One region of the Vibrio aestuarianus genome, then DNA from elsewhere that is predicted to be linked to it. Evidence: predicted binding sites of a transcription regulator. Region 1 holds the regulator's gene; each other region holds the start of a gene.
What was found. The regulator PurR, encoded in region 1, represses purine synthesis genes. The targets are predictions, from matches to a motif close to TNANGNAAACGTTTNCNTNA.

Region 1 (6,656 bases):
AGACGTCTTCGGGCCTTAAACCTTTTTGTGGTTGGAGTTTAAATCTTTTGCGATGTGGCATCCCATTCAGCACATGAGGAATATTACCGCACACCACATTTTTATATACCAGACCATGATGGTTGTAGAACATCACGGAAGCCATTCCACCCGGCCTGACTTGTTCTAACAAGTTTTGCAATGCCGCTTTCGGTTCTGCTAACCATTCCATCACAGCATGAAACATCACCATATCGACAGAAGCGGTTAAATGCTCTTGTATTGATTGCACAGGTGAGTGAATCAGCCGATACTGCTCAAGCAAGCTATTTTTTGCAATATCCTGCTCAGCTAACAGCAGCATTTCCGAAGATAGATCACATAATGTAATTTGATGCCCTAGCTTGGCCAATTTTTGGGACATTTGTGCCAGTCCACCACCCGCATCCAAAATATGCAAGGGTTGGGGGTTGGTGCCAAACATGGCGAGTAATTGCTCGATATCTTCCCAAACAATGACTTGGCGTATCTCACCTTTGTCAGAGCCATATATGTTTTTTGCAAATTTGTGGGCAATATCGTCGAAATTCCGGTCTTCAGTCACAGTCGCTTGGGGTATGATAACGAATCGTGCTGCTATTCTGTCATAGGAATGGCAGGAATAAAGAGGCTTTATGCCTTTTTATATTCAAGTGGTGTTTTTTCGGACTATTTTGTTTATGTTTGAGCTGAAAAAAATTATTTCCTCATTATTAATGCCTCTCCCGGCGATGCTTATCCTCGGTTTTGTAGGTTTAATGCTTATTATGTTCACAGCCAAACGTAAAACTGGCTGTATGATTGTCTTGTTATCTTTGACGACTCTATTCCTGATCTCTTTCCAACCTTTCGCTACTCGTGTTCTGATGCCGTTAGAAAGACAGTATTCTGCATTCCTTCCTAGTGAAGGAGCGATTGATTATGTCATGGTACTTGGTAGTGGGCATGTGGTTGACGATCAAATTCCCCCCACGTCTGAACTCAGCCGAACCGCACTGATGCGCCTTAGTGAAGGCATTCGAGTGATGCGCATGTATCCCGGTTCAAAATTAATCTTGTCTGGTTACTCTGGCGGCTCCGAATTTAGTCACGCTCGCATGTTAGCAACCGTAGCGCTCGCACTCGGAGTGAGTAAATCCGATATCATTTTGCTTGAAACCGCGAAAGATACATGGGAAGAAGCAAGACAAGCTGCTGCCTTTGTTCAACAGCGCAAGTTAGTACTCGTCACTTCAGCGAGCCATATGCAACGCGCATTAAACGAATTTTACTCGGCAGGACTCGCCCCTATTCCCGCGCCAACCAATTATCTAGCGCAAAACAATATCGCTCAGGCTTGGGAAAAATACACACCTCGAGCTCGCTACTTAGAACAAACGGAGCGCTATTGGTATGAGACCTTGGGGCTATTGTGGCAAAACCTACGTGATTGGGCATCCGGCTACGAGGAAACGGCTTTAGAAAACGCTCCACAACAAGAAAGCAATTTGTAAGATACATAAAAAACCGAAGTCTCTACTTCGGTTTTTTATTTTCTGGCATCTCAAATAACCCAACGAGATACGTGTTTTATCGAAAATAAACGACTAATCTCCGGCAAACATATACCCTTCCCCATGCACCGTCACAAAAATTTGTGGGTTTTTAGGGTCAAATTCCATCTTCGCTCTCATCCGTCTAATCAAGACATCAATCGTACGATCATTAGGCGCATCAACACGATGACTGATCATATTCAAAATACGTTCTCGGCTCAGTACTTGGTTAGGATAAGAAGATAATGCAACCAACAACTCATACTCAGCTTTTGTCAATTTTACCGGTTCACCACTTCGACTAAGTGCACGGCGTTGAATATCAAATGACCATTCACCAAATCGAACGAGATTACCATTTTGAGAAGTATCGCCAACAGTCGATTGATTATTGGCTGTCGATATCCGCCATAAAAGATTTTTTACACGAACTAACAGTTCACGTAATTCAAATGGTTTGGTGACATAGTCATCAGCCCCCATTTCGAGACCAACAATTTTATCGATGCTATCCGTGCGACCTGTAACCAGGATGATTCCAATATCAGATTGACTACGTAGTTCACGCGTTAACATCAAACCATCCTCTCCCGGAAGGTTGATATCTAACATAATCAAATCAATAACGTTGTTCTGAAGCGCCTCTCGCATTTGAGTACCGTTCTCCGCCTCTGTAACGGTATAACCTTCATTTTGAAAGTACCCGGCCAGTTTACTGCGAGTTACTGCGTCATCTTCAACAACTAATACGTGATAGCTCATGTACACCACTTATTTATATGGAAATGCCTAAGTCTCAGTATGAGACTATGTACAAATTTATTCTATTCATAAATCGTCATAATTCTATCATCGCAGGCTAAAAATAGAGAAAAATGCTGGTTTATTGATTCAAAACAACCTTCCAAGACGGTATTAATTAAATAACAATTTCTGTCATATTTTTTCATTTATATAGTGATAGCTATTCATTTTTATTCGCTAAACTTAGCAGAGTAATTATTTTTGGAGCAAGATGATGCAAGAAACTAAAGCCTTTAATGAAAAGCGTGCCGAGATTTACTGGTGGCTTTCGAGCTTATTTGTCAAAGAGCTAACTGAGCAGGAACTAGAACAATACCATACTCAGGCCATTCGCTCATTTCTTACTGGCTTAGGTGACAACCAAACCCTTAAACCTGCAATTGACAAACTAGTCGATGCATTAAATCGACTCATGGATAGGGAAGATGCTCAACTAGAGCTTGCCGCTGATTTCTGTGATGTTTTTCTAAAATCAAATAAAGATTCTGCTCTGCCATATGCCTCTATTTATATTGGTCAATCAGGTCTTCTCAATGCTGAACCAGCAAAAGCGATGACCGAATTAATGGCATCACATAACATTGCGGTAAGCACATCGCTGAATGAGCCAGCCGATCACATTGCTATTGAATTAGATTTTCTGGGGAATTTGATCATTCGATCCAATGAGCTAGAACAGGAACAACATTTAGATCAAGCCTTTGTCGAACAGTATGAGTTTATCCAACAGCATATCCTCTCATGGGTGCCTCAGTTTAGCCTTCGATGCCAACAAATTGATCAGTTCGGGTTCTATAGCGCATTAACCGAACTGCTAGTGGCATTTCTTCAATTGGACTGCAAGTATTTGTCTAACGATTAGTGCGTCTTTACATAGATACACAATAAATCAGTCAACTGTGACAATTGACTGATTTATTAAGCAGATTTTTCATTGCCTGATTGACGTTTGCAGACTAAAATCTTGACTGAAAACGATAAAAAATTATTTTTAAGATGCAAACCGCTGTTTCCGGCGGTTTTTGTGTTTTTATTACTTTTAGGCTTCAATCTTAACAAGGTAATAAGCCTAACTCTGCTGAATGGTAAGCTGATTCAACCGTTCTGCAATTATCGACAGGAACGAATTTATGGCTACGATTAAAGACGTTGCTCGCCTCGCTGGCGTATCAACCACCACGGTATCGCACGTGATTAACAAAACTCGCTTTGTTGCTGAAGCTACACAAGAAAAAGTGATGGAAGCAGTAGCGGAACTCAACTATGCGCCAAGTGCTGTGGCTCGTAGCTTGAAATGTAATACCACCCGTACGATCGGTATGTTAGTTACCCAATCCACTAACTTGTTTTTCTCCGAAGTTATTGATGGCGTGGAAAGCTACTGCTATCGCCAAGGCTATACGCTCATTTTGTGTAACACGGGCGGTATCTATGAGAAACAACGTGATTATATTCGCATGCTAGCAGAAAAGCGCGTTGATGGTATGTTAGTCATGTGTTCAGACCTCACTGAAGAGCTTCTGGAAATGCTCGATCGCCATGCCGATATCCCTAAGGTGATAATGGACTGGGGCCCAGAAAGCTCTCAAGCTGATAAAATCATCGATAATTCTGAAGAAGGTGGTTATCTAGCGACCAAATACCTTATCGATCATGGTCACACTGAAATTGCATGTCTAAGTGGTCACTTCGAAAAGGCAGCCTGCCAAGAGCGAATTCAAGGCTTCAAACGCGCACTTGCAGAAGCGAACCTAACTGTGAATGAAAACTGGATACTGGAAGGTAACTTCGAGTGTGACACTGCCGTATTAGCCGCAGATAAAATCGCAGCAATGGATAAACGTCCAACGGCTGTATTCTGTTTTAACGATACTATGGCTTTAGGTTTAATGAGTCGCCTACAACAAAAAGGTATCCGTGTCCCTGATGACATGTCAGTGATTGGCTATGACAACATTGAGCTCGCTGAATACTTTTCACCGCCGCTAACCACCATTCACCAGCCTAAGCGCCGTGTAGGAAAAAATGCATTTGAAATTTTGTTAGAACGCATTAAAGACAAAGAGCATGAAAGACGTATTTTTGAAATGCACCCAGAGATTGTTGAGCGTAAAACAGTTAAAAATATAAAAAAATAAATCAAATTTTTGCTCGTTAATCGTTCGAAAGTCAAAACTGCCCATATTCTTAAAATTAGGATTACATTTGACTTTCAATCATGAAACTTTTGAGATGGGCATCACATATAAGAGATACAAATGTGATGTTTGTCCAATTTTTTATTTATTCTAATTCTTAGAAGTCACGCACAGGGCAAACCATTTGAAAGAATGGGACGCAAAGCCTCCGGCCTAAACCAAAATATTGGTAGGTAGCGGGGTTGCCGATGGCAATGATACTAGCATTAAGTTTACTCCTTACTGACACACTTTCTGCATAGAGTTGCTAACCTCTCGGACCTGATTTTGGTGGCGTATTACCTATACACCGAGAATTTACAACATGGATAAACCAGTACTTAAAGATTCAATGCGACTATTCGAACAGTTTGGACAAGTAAAATCTCGTTCAATGTTTGGCGGTTTCGGTATTTTCGTCGATGACACTATGTTTGCTTTGGTCGTAAACGATAAACTTCACATTCGCGCTGATGATGTGTCTACAAAACGCTTTGTACAGCAGGGCTATGAGCCTTATGTATATAAAAAGCGCGGCTTTCCTGTCGTCACTAAATATTTTGCATTACCTGATAATTGCTGGAACAACCCGCAACAAATCTTGAGAGACGCATCTGTCGCACTTGAAATTGCCAAGCAAGAACGTGAAGTTCAAGCTCAGGCAAAGCCAGATCGCTTGAAAGATCTGCCCAATTTGCGTCTTGCAACGGAAAGAATGCTCAAAAAAGCAGGTATTGAATCGGTTAATGATTTACAAGCGAAAGGTGCTTTAGAAGCGTACAAAGCCATTCAGCAAACCCACTCTTCGACTGTCAGTTTAGAATTGCTTTGGGCTTTAGAAGGCGCGATTGAAGGAAAACACTGGTCTGTTATTTCGCAATCTCGTCGTGATGAACTCGCCAATAATCTATAAACGTTAACCACAACCTTTCAAAAAGCGCTCGCACTTCATTGCGGGCGCTTTTTTATTCCATTTTGAAATAAAAGTTCGACTTTCCATGTCCTATTCACTATATCTAGTGTAAAAACGCGGTGAGAAAAAGCATGAATAAAAAAATTGTCTTGGGTCTAATCCTATTAATTACCATCATTCTGCTAGCGATGAATTTTGGCCAGTATCTAACCTTAGAAAACGCCAAAGCACAGCAATTACTGCTCAATGAGCATATTGAACAAAACTTTGTGAGCGCAGCTGCACTCTATTTCTCGCTCTATATTTTAGTCACGGCATTTTCGATACCTGGGGCGGCAGTGGTAACTTTATTAGGCGCGGCGCTATTCGGCTTTTGGACTAGCCTACTTTTAGTCTCCTTTGCCAGTACTATCGGGGCAACCCTAGCTTTTTTAAGCAGCCGCTTTTTACTGCGTGAATGGGTGCAAGACAAATTTGGCTCAAAACTGAAAGCGATAAACCAAGGTGTGGAAAGTGATGGCGCTTTCTATCTATTTTCTCTGCGCTTGATACCTGTCTTTCCATTTTTCTTGATCAATTTGTTAATGGGCTTAACACCACTTTCCACTGTTCGCTTTTATTTAGTTAGCCAGTTGGGGATGTTGCCAGGCACTGCTGTCTATTTGAATGCAGGCACACAGTTATCTGAAATAGATAGTCTATCTGGTATTATTTCACCGTCCGTCTTGCTTTCATTTGCACTGCTTGGATTGTTTCCCATGATAGCGAAATGGGGTCTATCTAAATTCAACAATATGACCAAAACGACTTAGAGCCAATCAACATGAAGATATTCGTCTCGAACTTATTATTAGAAGCACATATCGTCAGTCATCTCTTGCAGCAAGAAAAAATTCAGTGTGAAGTCAGGGGAGAAGGCCTGTTTGGTTTACAAGGTGAATTGCCTTTTGGAGAAGAAACTAACCCTTATGTATGGCTACTCGATGCTCATAAAGAACGTGAAGCTCTTGCAGTTATAGAAACTTACCGCGATAACCATGAACAAAATGTGTCCAACTGGTACTGCCAAAAATGCGGAGAAGAGAACGAACCGCAGTTTTCTGCCTGCTGGCATTGCAGTTCAGTTCAGTAGCTCCCATTGACCGTCTACTCGTATCGAAATTAGCGAGACATATTCTGTTGAATGAATTCAATAGAGTGTCGATTAAA
Region 2 (6,656 bases), 630 kb from region 1:
TATTTCTAAAGCTAGTGCCAATCAGCGCTCGGGACGGGCAGGGCGTGTGATGGATGGAACCGCAGTGCGGCTATATGGTCAACATGCCGCGCTTGCTAATGTCACGCCACCAGAGCTACAACGCGAGGAATTGGTTGAAGCTATGCTTGCGAGCGCGAGTTGTGGTTATCCACTGCCGAGATTAACGTTTCTAGAGCCGCTGCCAGAAAAAGCACTAAAGAGTGCACTGACTATATTGCGCCAGATGGACGCCATTGATGAAGATGGCCAAGTTACAGAGCATGGCTTACAACTCGCGCCACTTCCTATTGACAGCTTATATGCCGATTTAGTCACGCGAATGCCTTCAAAAGCATTGAAAGAAGCGATGGTTGATTTAACCGCTGCCCTTTCGGTCTCTGCTTCACTCTATTCGTTATCCAGTAATGAGGAGGCATTAGATTCCTTAGTACAGCAAGAACCTTGTCAGTGCGATGGGCAATTATTGATCCGAATAGTTCGTGGAGAAACTTTTAGCGGGGTAACGGTTGATCAACAGGTTCTTAAGGAAGCAAAGGGACTTTCAGCACAAATGAGAGCAATCTTCGTGTTGCCCCACCTAGACGTTGCCTCCCGTTATCAAAGATCTAGTTTGGCAAAAGAAATCGCTCGTTTACACCCTGAACTCGTTTTTGTTCGTCGAGAAAAACGTCGAGATGCGCTTGGTAATGGCCAAATGGAAGTTATGCCAGCAAGAAACAGCCGTTTTAGCCAAGAGTGTCAAGCAGCATTGGTATTAGACCAACACAGTTTGGCCGGGCGAGGCGTTAAGCAAACGCTGACCTTAGCGACAGTAATGATGCCAATTGATCTGGCGATAATTGATGAACTTAATTTGGGAGAGTGGCAGCAAGATGATGTTATTTATGAGAATGGCAAACTCAATACTCGTTTGAATCTGATCTACGCGGGGCGCAAAATTGTAAGTCGACAGGTTGAAGCTTGTGGTGAGTTTGCCATTATCCCCTTAGTTGAAGCGGTTAAAAATGGCGATATTCTACCGGGTTTAGCTCAGACTCGGATGACAGAGATTGCGCATTGGCGCTTATATGTTGAGCTTGGTTTGGATGAAACAAAGACTTCCCACCACAACATGACTTTTGATCGTTGGTTTAAAGATCAGCTTAAAACATTAGAAGTTAGCAGCTTAGAAGATCTATCGATATTTGATGTCGACGATTTTGAGTTTGATGGTATTCCATATTGGCAGTATGAGGATTTTGCTAATACTTACCCCTTTGAGCTTTATCTAGGTGATCTTAACTTAAGCGTTGAATACCATGTTGCTAAGAAGCTCATTTATCTTGTGTATAAAAGTGGTTTACGAAAAGGTGATCCTAAACGTTGGGAGTTACCAAGATGGCAAGGCTTTAGAATTCAATATAAAAAAGCGAGTCGTATTGTCGATATAAGGTGATGTTTTCCTTCACTGTTTGAAATATTAATCAATCAGGCACATATGTCGTAAAGTCTGTTTGTGTTTTGTTACACAACTGATTTTTATATAGCTATTTCGCGGGAAGCTTGGGCATAAAAGACGATTTTTTTATATCCTATTGCTATATAGATAAGCTTATATGATATTGAGTACAGTATGCTGCTAATTTGTCGGAGGACAAAATGAATACACAAGAAATAAATCGTGCCGTGTTCGATTACACGACATTTCTTGGTGCTTCGTGTAATAAAAAATGGACTTTTATTGAAGCGATGACGTCATTTGCGCCGATCTTTGGGATGATGTGGAAAGACAGCATTAAAGAATTATCGACTCCAGAAGATCGCTTGTGGGAAATGGCACTAAAATCGTTGTCACCACGTCGTAGTGATGAATCTAATCTCATTTCATTAGTGAAACTTGCGAAGCTAGAAGGGATCGATGAGCTAACTTTAGTGATGCCATATCCATTAGACTCGGAGCAGATTCAGGCGATTGAGAGTAAAAGCAAAACACTCATTCGAACGACCAAACCAGATGAGTTTGTCATTACGCTATAGATAGTATATGTCTACATATAATAACGGGGCGTATAGCCCCGTTGTCTTAAATACCAGCCTATCGACCTAGTCAATTAAGCCATATTGCGTACTTAAAATATCAATGATCTCTTGTTTTGGATTTTTGCTAAGTTCGACAGGGCGACCAATGATCTTTTCCGCAATTCCTAAGTATGTTTTTGAAATGTCCATCAGTGCTTCCAAAGGTAAAGCATTATCACGAGCGAGTGCCTCACGCTCAGTCATTCTTTCTTTATTAAGTAAGATATCGGGATCAGGAAAATAGTTAAGTAAGAATTGACGGAAACCTTCTTTGGAATTTTCAACGATTTCCCCATGCTGGTAAGCATTATTATCCCAAATACGAGATGAATCTGGCGTACCGACTTCATCCATATAAATCAGCTTTTCAACACCGTTGGTATCAGCCACGTAACCAAACTCAAATTTAGTATCAACGAATATTTGATCCACCTTTGCAAGTGCTTGACTTATAACGCCAAAACCTTCCTTCAGTAGTTTCTCATAAAGTGCAATATCGTCAGCGCTGTTGAAGTTGAAGGCAGAAAAATTTTCTTCAATGTTGCGGCGGGTTATGTTTACATCGTCAGCTTCAGGTACGCCCGGTATGCCTTTTAAAATGCCTTTTGTTGATGGTGTAATTAGCATTTCAGGTAGGGCTTTATCTTTTTGTAGCCCTTCCGGAAGCTGAATACCACAGAATTCACGCTCGCCTTTCTCATACGCACGCCACATTGAACCAGTAATGTATTGGCGGCAAATAGCCTCAATTTTTACTGGTTTGGCTTTTTGAACAATCCACACGAAAGGGTGAGGGATATCTAGGATATGGCTATCAGCTAAGCCATTATCTTTAAACAATTTAAACCAATGGTTTGATATCGCATTCAATGCTGCACCTTTACCGGGAACACCTTTGATGTCACCTTCAGCGTGCCAAATATAATCAAAGGCCGATATTCTGTCGCTAATGACCATAATTGCCAAAGGGGCATCTGGTGCGACGTTGTATCCTTTTTCTTGAATTAAACGGCGGCTGTCTTCTGCCGTTAGCCAATAAACGGAGCGGACTTTACCACTGTGAACAGGTTGGTGAGTGCGAATTGGGAGGTCGTCATTGACGGCAAGAACTTGATCAGCGAGGCTCATTTAGACATTCCTATCTTTTTCAAACGTCATACAGAGAAGATATCTCTAGCATAAAGCAGGTATGGATATCGATTAACTGTGCGCATCATACCAGAACTATTGCTCGCTGCCAGATAAATAGCAATCGTTTGCTTTTTATCTGGCTACTTTATTGAATTTTGAGTTTATAGAAAGAAATAAAGGAGAAAAATAATGAAAAAAACCTTCCCAGAGGGAAGGCAAAAGACAGTGTATAAACGTTGATCTTAATTAATGGAATTGTGGATGTCTGCCTTCAACGAAAAACACTTCACATTGATGTTCTGCCGCCAACTGTTTCAATAATGCTTGGTTAACCGTTTCGATGCCGTTTGAGGCGATAACGGCGCTAGCATTACCTGATCGAATTGCTTTAATCACAATCTCTAACTCAGATAGAGATTGAGAAGGTTTCATATGAATTACTCTATCGCAATGTATGTTAAAGGAAGCAAATTGTTGATATTGAGGACGAGGGCATTCAGCGGTAAATAAGATCCACTGTTGTTGCTGTTGAGACAGTCCAGCCAATGTTGACATCATGTTCTCTACAGTACCCTTTTGCGGACGTGAAGAAGTATACCGATGATGTCTAACTAGAGTGTGTGATCTAAAATTTGCTTGAAACATAATACTGTCCTTATACACATGCTGTATGTGTATACAGTATTTTAAGAGGTTGGTTTGATCAAGTTATTTTTGTTGTTTTTATCAGCAAAAAAGATCGATTTAATTATGGTTTTTGTTTTAATTTATTGATTTAGTTTGAGTTTTTTGAAAATTTTGGCTGTTTAAAAAAACAACGACATTACAGGTTTTGTGATCTAGATAGACTAAGGATGACCGTAGTAATACCTGTATATCCATCAGTTACGCGGGATTGAAGTTCGATAGCTTACGTGGATAAATCAAAAAAGCGCCAAAAGGCGCCTTTCTGTCGAACATATATGACTTTACTGTGAAAGTGACTGTCGTTCTCTTACTGCTTGTTCTGCAATATTAAATTGTCTTACGTCCATTCTTGCAAACTCATTACAGTTTTCACATGAGTTGTGCGATTTCCCATCAATATAGTTGTGTTTAGTTAGTAGCTTTGGTTGTTTACACCAATCGCAGATACCTTCAATCGTAAACATTTTATCTCCCCACCTAGACTATTTAGGTGCAATTCTCACGCGAGATTATCCCATATTAAAAACAGATAAGTTAACTATTTGTTACTAAAATTGAGATGGGGATCGATTGCATTACCTTTATTTTATTAGGGTGAAGGTTATCTATGAAACATCCAGAAATAAAATTTACTTTTTATTAACACTGCACAGGATGATTTTTAACGCAGCATTCAAACGTTTCATTTCATCTTGAGAACCTTTTAGATCAGGATGATAGATTTTTGAAAGTTGTTTATAACGGAGCTTAATGGCTTTTTCATCGGGAAGAGCCGAGGGTTTGAATCCAAATAGCGTACATGCCAGCAACAGTTTTTGATCTTGAGATTGGTTTGCATGCAGCTGTTGCAGTCTTTTGAGTTCTCTAAATAGGGTTTCTAATTGTCTCTTTTGTTGTTTGATGACGAAAGCTTGGGATTGATTGTCTTTTTGTAATTTATTGTTTGCTTGATTCTTATTTTCGCGGTGTCTTTTAATCAAAAATCGATAGATGTACCAAGTGACTAAGCAGATGATCGCTAGCACAATCAATGATAAGTAATCAGCCATGATATCGGCTTGCGGTTTTGTTGTTGATGCTGAACTTATTGATGCTTCTTCTTCAGAAGTGGTGGTGAATGCACTATTTAGTTGTTCAATAGATGAAATTTGTTTGGCTCGTTGTTTATTAAATTTTTCCTCGAGCACTCGAGCATAACCTTCTTCAGCTTGAGTATTTTCGGCTGCCGCAGCATGGTACCAAATTTCTGAAAGTTCAAGTGGCGATGGGGATGATGGCAGTGTTTCATACAGCTGAGCAAGTCGCAGTTGAGCATCAATGTTGCCAGTGGTTGCCAGATCGGTTAGCCAGAAAATAGCTTGGGAGGTACTTTGGGTCGTTCCTAAACCTTTGAGATAGGCATCGGCCAATTTGAGTTTAGCCAGAGGGTGATCATTATGCGCCGCTTGTTGATACCAATAAAAAGCATTGTCCAGATTTTTCACAACACCATTGCCTTGTTGGTAACTCAAGGCTAACTGATATTGTGCATTCGGGTTCTGCTGCTGTGCTTGAGCGGTCAGTTCTGTCAATGAATCAGCCATAACAAATGAAGAGATTAATAGGCATAAACTCAGGACAAATCTCAAATTATCACCTTCAAGTTACGGGTTATGGCTATACACACTTTAGTTGAATTGCATCAGATAAACAGAACATCAACAAGTATTTCTGATTATTTGAGTCTCTTGGGGACTGGAGCGCCATCTATAGGGCGACTCACCGATATCTTGCGACCTTTTTTGAGCCCCGTTTCGTAGTCTGCGGTGATATTTTTCATCGCATCTCTAAGTTGCTGTTTGAAGGTTTCGCGATCAATGTTCTTGAATTCTTTGTCGATGTAATTATTGATTTTATTATTCGATTCATCATCAGCGGTAATGGTTGGCAGCTTTTCGAGAGCTCCTTCTATCCAACCCGATACAAACGAATTGACGCGACGAGTGACCTCTGTGTTAGACGTGCCACTGCCTGCAAAACTATTTCTAAATTGACCTGTGTGCTCATTCATTTCACGATAAATGATGTCAAAAGCAAAAGCGGCAAAAATAGCGCGATCAGCCTCACCAATAAACTCGACACGCTTAAGACCTTTATGGTTCAGCAGTACCGCTTCAACGCCAAACTTGGTGTTAATACCACGAATGACACGTAGCAATGAAGAGCCAATAGAAGTAGGCAATAAGTGAGTGGATTGGGTTTTGCCCATCTTGATAAATTCAATATCATCTTTATCAAGTCCATACTTGAGCATGAGGCGGTGAGCCATTTTGATGGCATTAGCCGCTTCATTCACATTAGCGGAATTACCAAGCTCAAGGCATTTAGCGATTTTCTTTAAGGCTTTTTGTTTATCCATCAATTTGCAAATACAGTGCTTCAACTTTTAGAAAAGTTCGGCATTTTAGCGGTTTTAAGTAGGAAGTGAAAGCCAAGCAGAAGTCGCTGCCTAGTTTTAGGCAGCGAGAGTAGCGATTAAAGGGCGTTAAATCCCCAGTTCATCAAGTAAGTCAGTGGTAATATCTGTATTACTATTTTGTTGTTCGTCGCGTTTTGCTTTCTCTGAAAGTTTTTGTTGAGTCGCTTCTAAAATGGAATCAGGGCTTTCATCTTCTTGGATCTCAAACTCTTCAAGTTGGATAAACTCTGTTTTATCCATCGCTAACTCAAGATAGAAAATATTGTTATTTTCTGTCGAGAAGGTTACTCGGCGGGCTTGA
Region 3 (6,656 bases), 2.0 Mb from region 1:
ACGGCGGTCATCGAGCTCACGCAAATAGGATAAACGACTATCTAGGTTACGCAGTTGGGTATCATCAAGCCCACCCGTGACCTCTTTACGATAACGGGCGATAAAAGGAACGGTATTACCGTCATCAATTAGGGTAACCGCAGCGGTCACTTGCTCTGGGCGAACATTCAGTTCTTGAGCAATCATGTTACAGATAGCTTGGCTCATCCGTGGGTTCTCTTTATTGTTCGGTAGAACCACCAGGGGTGGTGGTTGGAATAGGGTAAATATTGGGGTTCGTGGCGGTGATTTCTAGTCTTGCTGGTATTCGATAGCATTTACAAACCACTCTTTTTCTCCTTCTGGGGTACGAACCACAAATTCATCATCGACTTCTTTTTTTAGCAAAGCGCGCGCCATAGGTGAATCAATCGAAATGTAGCTTTTTACACCGCCGTAGATTTCATCTGGGCCGACAATGCGGAATTTTTTCTTATCTCCGGCTTCATTTTCAATTTCGACCCAAGCACCAAAGAATACTTTGCCTTCTTGTTGTGGCGAGTAATCAACAACGTTGACTTGCTCGAGGCGTTTGCGTAAAAAACGCACTCGGCGGTCAATTTCACGCAGGCGCTTCTTGTTGTACTGATAATCCGCATTTTCACTGCGATCACCAAGGCTTGCAGCCCACGTCACTTTTTTGGTCACTTCGGGGCGTTCTTCACGCCACAAAAAGTCCAATTCTTGTTTGAGACGGTTAAAGCCTTCACGCGTAATTAGGTTTGTCTTCATAGTCCTGACGTTCCTTGGTTGAAACTGTCCGCTACATTAGCTAAAAAAGACATAAACGTTAACAATTCTTTCAGCGACTTTAGTCAGAACGGTGTTACATTTTACTAACTCGGTTGGATATTGGCTCGAGTTAAGAATTAGGTGGGATCATAGATGCAAGAAAACTATAAAATTTTAGTGGTTGATGACGATGCACGCTTGCGTTCATTGCTTGAACGTTACCTATCGGAACAAGGTTTTCTTGTTCGTAGTGTGGCAAACAGTGAGCAGATGGACCGCCTGTTAACTCGTGAAAACTTCCATTTGATGGTATTGGACTTAATGTTACCTGGTGAAGATGGGTTATCCATTTGTCGCCGTTTGCGTAATGCCAACAATATGCTGCCAATTTTAATGCTTACTGCGAAAGGCGACGAAGTGGATCGCATTGTCGGGTTAGAAGTTGGAGCCGATGATTATCTACCAAAACCGTTCAATCCACGTGAGCTATTGGCTCGAATTAAAGCGGTATTGCGTCGTCAAGTGATTGAAGCACCGGGAGCTCCGAGCGCTGAAGAGTCGGTGATTGAATTTGGTGAATTCCGCCTAAATTTAGGCACGCGTGAAATGTTTCGTGGTGATGAACCAATGCCACTCACATCCGGTGAGTTTGCGGTATTGAAAACTTTAGTGACCAATGCGCGTGAACCAATGTCTCGTGACAAACTGATGAACATGGCGCGCGGTCGTGAATATTCCGCAATGGAGCGTTCTATCGACGTGCAGATTTCCCGTTTACGTCGCATGCTTGAAGTTGATCCAAGCAAACCTCGATATATTCAAACCGTTTGGGGACTTGGTTACGTCTTTGTCCCAGATGGTAAAGAATCTTAAGATTTAACGAGCTCCTGAATGGTTACCATCAGGAGCTTTTTTCACAGCAAGGTCTTCGTATGCGTATTCGCAGCTCGTTCACTCAATCGATTCTACTTTTCTTTTCATTACTCATTGCTAGCCAAATGTACTCTTACTATGCGGTGTTCAATTATGCTTTGATGCCAAGTTTGCAGCAGTTCAATAAAATTCTCGGGCACGAAATTAACCTCATGCTCGATGATGCAGCCAGCGATACTGATGGGCTGGATATGGATGCCCCGCAGCGCCGCCGCGTGTTAGAGCAGTTAGGGGTAACCATTCATGCTGAAGGCAGTGAAATTGCACAAGAGTATGAACAGGCGCTTAGTATTGATTTGATGAGTGAGGAGATGACTCATGAGCTCGGCTCTCCCACTGATGTACGCATGATGCTTGGCAAAGAGAGTTACATTTTATGGATAAAAGTGGAGTCGTTCCCTGGATCATTGATTCGAATCCCACTATCTGAGTTGCAAAAGGAAGATTTTTCACCGTTATTTCGCAACAGTTTGCTGATGGCGATTTTTATTGTTGTCGGCGGGTGGTTGTTTATCCGTTTACAAAATCGTCCTTTAATTGCGCTAGAAAAAGCGGCTAAGGCGGTGGGGCGAGGTGACCATCCACCGCCATTACCAGTAAAAGGGGCATCGGAAATTCGTTCCGTCACCGTGGCGTTTAACCAAATGTCACAAGGGATACAAGCCTTAGAGGAAGATAGAGCATTACTGATGGCAGGCATAAGCCATGACTTACGCACGCCATTGACGCGCATTCGTCTTGCGACGGAGATGATGTCACCTCAAGACAGCTATCTAGCGGAAGGGATCATCAGTGATACCGAGGAGTGCAATGAGATCATCAGTCAATTTATGGATTATCTAAAACCGGTCAATATACAGACATTTGAGAAGGTTGATCTCAATGAGATAGCCAACGATGTCGCAACTGCTGAAGGGGGATATGAGATAAAAATTGATGTCTCTTTGCATTCATCGATGCAGACCGCTTTCGGTAACCCCATTGCAATTAAGCGTGCGGTGAGTAACTTGGTGGTGAATGCGATTCGTTATGGAAATGGATGGGTAAAAGTCAGCACGGGCACCACTGCCGATAATAAAATGGCGTGGATATGTGTTGAAGATAATGGTCCCGGTATTGAGCCTAGCCAAGTGAGTAAAGTATTTGAACCCTTTACGCGTGGAGATACCGCACGAGGCAGCGAAGGGACCGGATTGGGGCTTGCGATAGTCAAACGTATTGTCGGACAGCACCATGGTAGCGTGACGGTTCGTAATCGCAGTGAAGGTGGTTTGAAAGCGCAGATCAGCTTCCCAACTAAATGAAGTTAACGCAACATCGTTCAATATCCTATCGTGATATTCGATCGATAAATCGATAGTAATAAAAATGGGCTCATCTGAGCCCATTGTTGTATTTGCTGGTTAATTCGATTTCATCTCTTCTAAGAGGCCATCTTCTTCTGGCAATCTTTCTGGCAAAATTAGATTAAGCAAAATAGCGGTAATACCGCCAGCGGCTACGCCAGATGAGAAAATACTCTTAATGAATTCAGGCATGAATTGTAAGATTTCAGGTTTTTGAGCAATACCTAAGCCCATCGAAAATGACAGTGCCATGATCAAAATGGCGCGGCGGTCGAGTTCAACACGCGAAATAATACGCACTCCAGCGGCTGCGATTGTGCCAAACATAACAATGGTCGCACCGCCTAATACTGGTTCAGGAATCAACTGCACAAAGCTGGCAACACCTGGGAATAAACCAAGTAGCACTAACATTGCTGAGATAAAATAACCCACGTAGCGACTTGCTACGCCAGTTAGCATGATCACGCCGTTGTTTTGGCTAAAGGTTGAATTGGGGAAACTATTAAATACCGCTGCCAGTGCAGAGTTTAGACCATCGGCTAAGACGCCGCCTTTAATCCGCTTCATGTAGATAGGGCCTTTTACAGGCTCTCCTGACACCTCTGATGTAGCGGTGATATCACCAATGGCTTCGAGAGCGGTGATCAAGAAAATTAGTACTAATGGAATAAATAGCGACCAATCAAAACCGAGACCAAACTGCATCGGTATTGGTAGTGCAATGGTTGCCGTTTCACCTAATGAGGAAGTGTCTATCATGCCCATGAAGTACGCCATCATATAACCGGTGAGCATCGCAATCACGATCGAGGCAACACGAATGTAAGGGTTGCTTGAGCGGTTCAGTAACACAATCAGCCCCAATACGGTTCCAGCTAGCGCCAGTTTATCTAGGCTGCCAAAGGTTCCGTCGCTTAAAGCGGCGTAACCGCCCCCCATTGAGACCAAACCAACTTGTACTAACGTTAGGCCAATCAGTGTGACCACAATGCCAGAGACCAAAGGCGTAATGACTCGGCGTGCGTATTCTAAAACGCGAGATAGTAAAATTTCAGCAAAAGAGGCGACCAAAATGGTGCCGAAGATTGCGGCCATCATGGTTGATATATCCGCGCCGCCCGCTTTTAGTGATAAGCCAGCGCCAATGATTGGGCCAAGAAAGTTAAAGCTGGTCCCTTGAATTGACAATAATCCAGAGCCAATCGGACCAATGGTACGAATTTGAATGAAAGAGGATAAACCAGACGCGAACAATGACATGCTAATAATGGTGTTGGTTTGTTCTGGTGACACACCGAGAGCTTGGCAGATGATTAATGATGGCGTAATCACGGCAACAAACATGGCCAGTAAGTGTTGTAGGGCCGCAAAAATCGTTTGTGGCAGTGGCGGTCGGTCATTGAGTTGATAAACCAAGTCAGACTTACGCGAAGCGTTTTGGGTAGTCATAGTGTTTTCCTAATTGTGCATAGTAGCTTAGAGCCCGCTGAATGGGAGCACTAAGTGGAGCAGATACGTCATCTGTGATTGCTGTTAGTCAGAATCTGCTCGGACTGGGAGTGGTGAGTCGATCACCAAAAAAATTGGCGAAATTATAGAGGCTTTATTGTGAAAAGCAAACGTTTGCCTTTGGTGGGGCCAAATTAATATGCAAAGGAGTCACGTACTAAGCTTTAGCGTAAACGTCTTTATCACCGAGCCAGCGTTCAATAATCGCGGTGGCGTTACTTGGATAGTGGTCGTGTAAATAACGTGCGATACGCTGTACTTCAGGTATTAAGCGCTGATCGCGGATTAAATCGGCAATTTTAAAATCAGCCAAACCAGTTTGTTTGGTGCCGAGTAATTCACCCGGGCCACGGATTTCTAAATCACGCTGGGCAATCACAAAACCATCATTGCTTTCGCGCAATACCGCGAGTCTTTTTTGTGCCGTTTTAGAGAGTGGAGCGTGGTAAAGCAATACACAATGGCTGGCGACGGAACCGCGTCCAACGCGTCCACGCAATTGATGTAGTTGAGCTAAACCTAAGCGTTCTGGGTTCTCAATGATCATTAAACTCGAATTGGGAACGTCTACTCCAACCTCTATGACCGTGGTCGCGACCAATAAGTGTAGCTCGTTGTCTTTGAACGCTTTCATCACCGCCTGTTTTTCAGCTGGCTTCATTCTGCCATGCACTAAGCCAATTTTGACATCGGGCAGCGTTCGTTGCAGTTCTTCAGCCGTATCTGCCGCAGCTTGTGCTTCTAATACTTCTGATTCATCAATTAAGGTACAAACCCAATAGGCCTGTTTTCCTTCATTGAGGCAGGCGTTACGCACTCGTTCGACGATGTCATCACGTTTGGTATCAGGAATGGCGACCGTTTGAATGGGGGTTCGCCCCGGTGGTAGTTCATCAATCACTGAGGTTTCTAAGTCAGCATAGGCGGTCATGGCCAGTGTGCGTGGAATCGGTGTGGCCGTCATGATTAGCTGATGCGGATAAGCCCCTTGTTTGGCTCCTTTTTCTCGCAGTTCCAAACGCTGGTGGACACCAAAGCGATGTTGTTCATCAATGATCACCAGAGCCAAATGGTGGAATTGCACATGTTCTTGGAACAGTGCGTGAGTACCTACTACCATTTTTGCCTCACCGCTAGCAATACGCGCAAGTTCAGTTTCTTTGGCTTTTCCTTTTAGTTTACCCGCCAGCCAGCCAACAGTAATGCCCATATTTTCAAACCAGTTGGCAAAATTGATCGCATGCTGCTCGGCCAGTAATTCGGTAGGGGCCATTAACGCAACCTGATATCCATGTTCTATCGCGCGTAGAGCGGCCAACGCTGCCACCAATGTTTTACCGGAACCAACATCACCTTGAACCAAGCGCATCATCGGGTGTGGTTTGGCAAGGTCAGCTTCGATCTCTTGCACCACACGTGTCTGAGCATTGGTTGGCGAAAAAGGCAGTTGTTTAAGTAGCTGCCGTTTGAGGTTTGCAGATTCTGTTAGTGGCAGTGCAATATCTTGTTGCCCTTGGCTACGAACCGCCAACATCGAAAGATTCTGCGCAAGTAATTCTTCGATGATTAAGCGAATTTGTGCCGGGTGTTTACCTTCATCAAACAGTTCGAGATTGATGTCAGTTGGTGGGCGATGGACGATGTGCAGCGCTTGGGCTAGCGTTAATTGGTGAGCGTATAAACCGGAAGGCAGTAACTCTTGTACTGCGGCTTTATCGAGTAAATCGAGAGCTTGATCTGTGAGGGTACGCAGTGTCAGTTGGCGCAGACCATCGGTGGTTGGGTAAACTGGTGTTAAGCTGGCTTCAATATCTGGTTGTTGCTGTGGGACATGGAATTTGTAATCAGGGTGGACAATTTCTAATCCAAAACCACCGCGCTTTATTTCGCCGTAAGCGTGTACTAACTTACCTTCCGAAAAGTTATTTTTCATTCCTGCTGTGAAATTAAAAAAACGCAGCGTGATCGTACCATTGCCATCGCTGATTTTAACCGTCAGCATTTTACGTTTACCAAATACCGTATCAACGGTCATCACTTTACCCTGTACAGCAGCCCAAAGCCCAGGGTGAAGTTTGGCTATTGGGTAGATAC

Region 2: MCT08_RS07040 (phosphoribosylaminoimidazolesuccinocarboxamide synthase) is a predicted target of PurR. The motif match lies at 3,324-3,343, and genes of this name have one in related genera.
Region 3: MCT08_RS00600 (uracil-xanthine permease family protein) is a predicted target of PurR. The motif match lies at 4,665-4,684, and genes of this name have one in related genera.

The regions. Positions count from the first base shown of each region.
Region 1 is NZ_JAKNYQ010000001.1:2,108,291-2,114,946, forward strand. It holds gene cmoM (tRNA uridine 5-oxyacetic acid(34) methyltransferase CmoM) at 1-583, opposite strand, end outside; gene elyC (envelope biogenesis factor ElyC) at 699-1,511, shown strand; gene torR (two-component system response regulator TorR) at 1,605-2,315, opposite strand; gene torD (molecular chaperone TorD) at 2,572-3,219, shown strand; gene purR (HTH-type transcriptional repressor PurR) at 3,488-4,495, shown strand; cyclic di-GMP riboswitch class I at 4,660-4,745, shown strand; gene MCT08_RS09740 (TfoX/Sxy family DNA transformation protein) at 4,860-5,447, shown strand; gene MCT08_RS09745 (TVP38/TMEM64 family protein) at 5,567-6,259, shown strand; gene MCT08_RS09750 (putative signal transducing protein) at 6,271-6,579, shown strand; gene MCT08_RS09755 (alpha/beta fold hydrolase) at 6,609-6,656, opposite strand, start outside.
Region 2 is NZ_JAKNYQ010000001.1:1,481,570-1,488,225, forward strand. It holds gene MCT08_RS07030 (helicase-related protein) at 1-1,456, shown strand, start outside; gene MCT08_RS07035 (hypothetical protein) at 1,660-2,037, shown strand; gene MCT08_RS07040 (phosphoribosylaminoimidazolesuccinocarboxamide synthase) at 2,104-3,207, opposite strand; gene MCT08_RS07045 (hypothetical protein) at 3,457-3,855, opposite strand; gene MCT08_RS07050 (hypothetical protein) at 4,179-4,361, opposite strand; gene MCT08_RS07055 (J domain-containing protein) at 4,527-5,480, opposite strand; gene MCT08_RS07060 (DUF2786 domain-containing protein) at 5,612-6,295, opposite strand; gene MCT08_RS07065 (DUF3334 family protein) at 6,422-6,656, opposite strand, start outside.
Region 3 is NZ_JAKNYQ010000001.1:109,923-116,578, reverse strand. It holds gene MCT08_RS00620 (Tex family protein) at 1-207, opposite strand, end outside; gene greB (transcription elongation factor GreB) at 292-771, opposite strand; gene ompR (osmolarity response regulator transcription factor OmpR) at 925-1,644, shown strand; gene envZ (two-component system sensor histidine kinase EnvZ) at 1,704-3,008, shown strand; gene MCT08_RS00600 (uracil-xanthine permease family protein) at 3,108-4,502, opposite strand; gene recG (ATP-dependent DNA helicase RecG) at 4,720-6,656, opposite strand, start outside.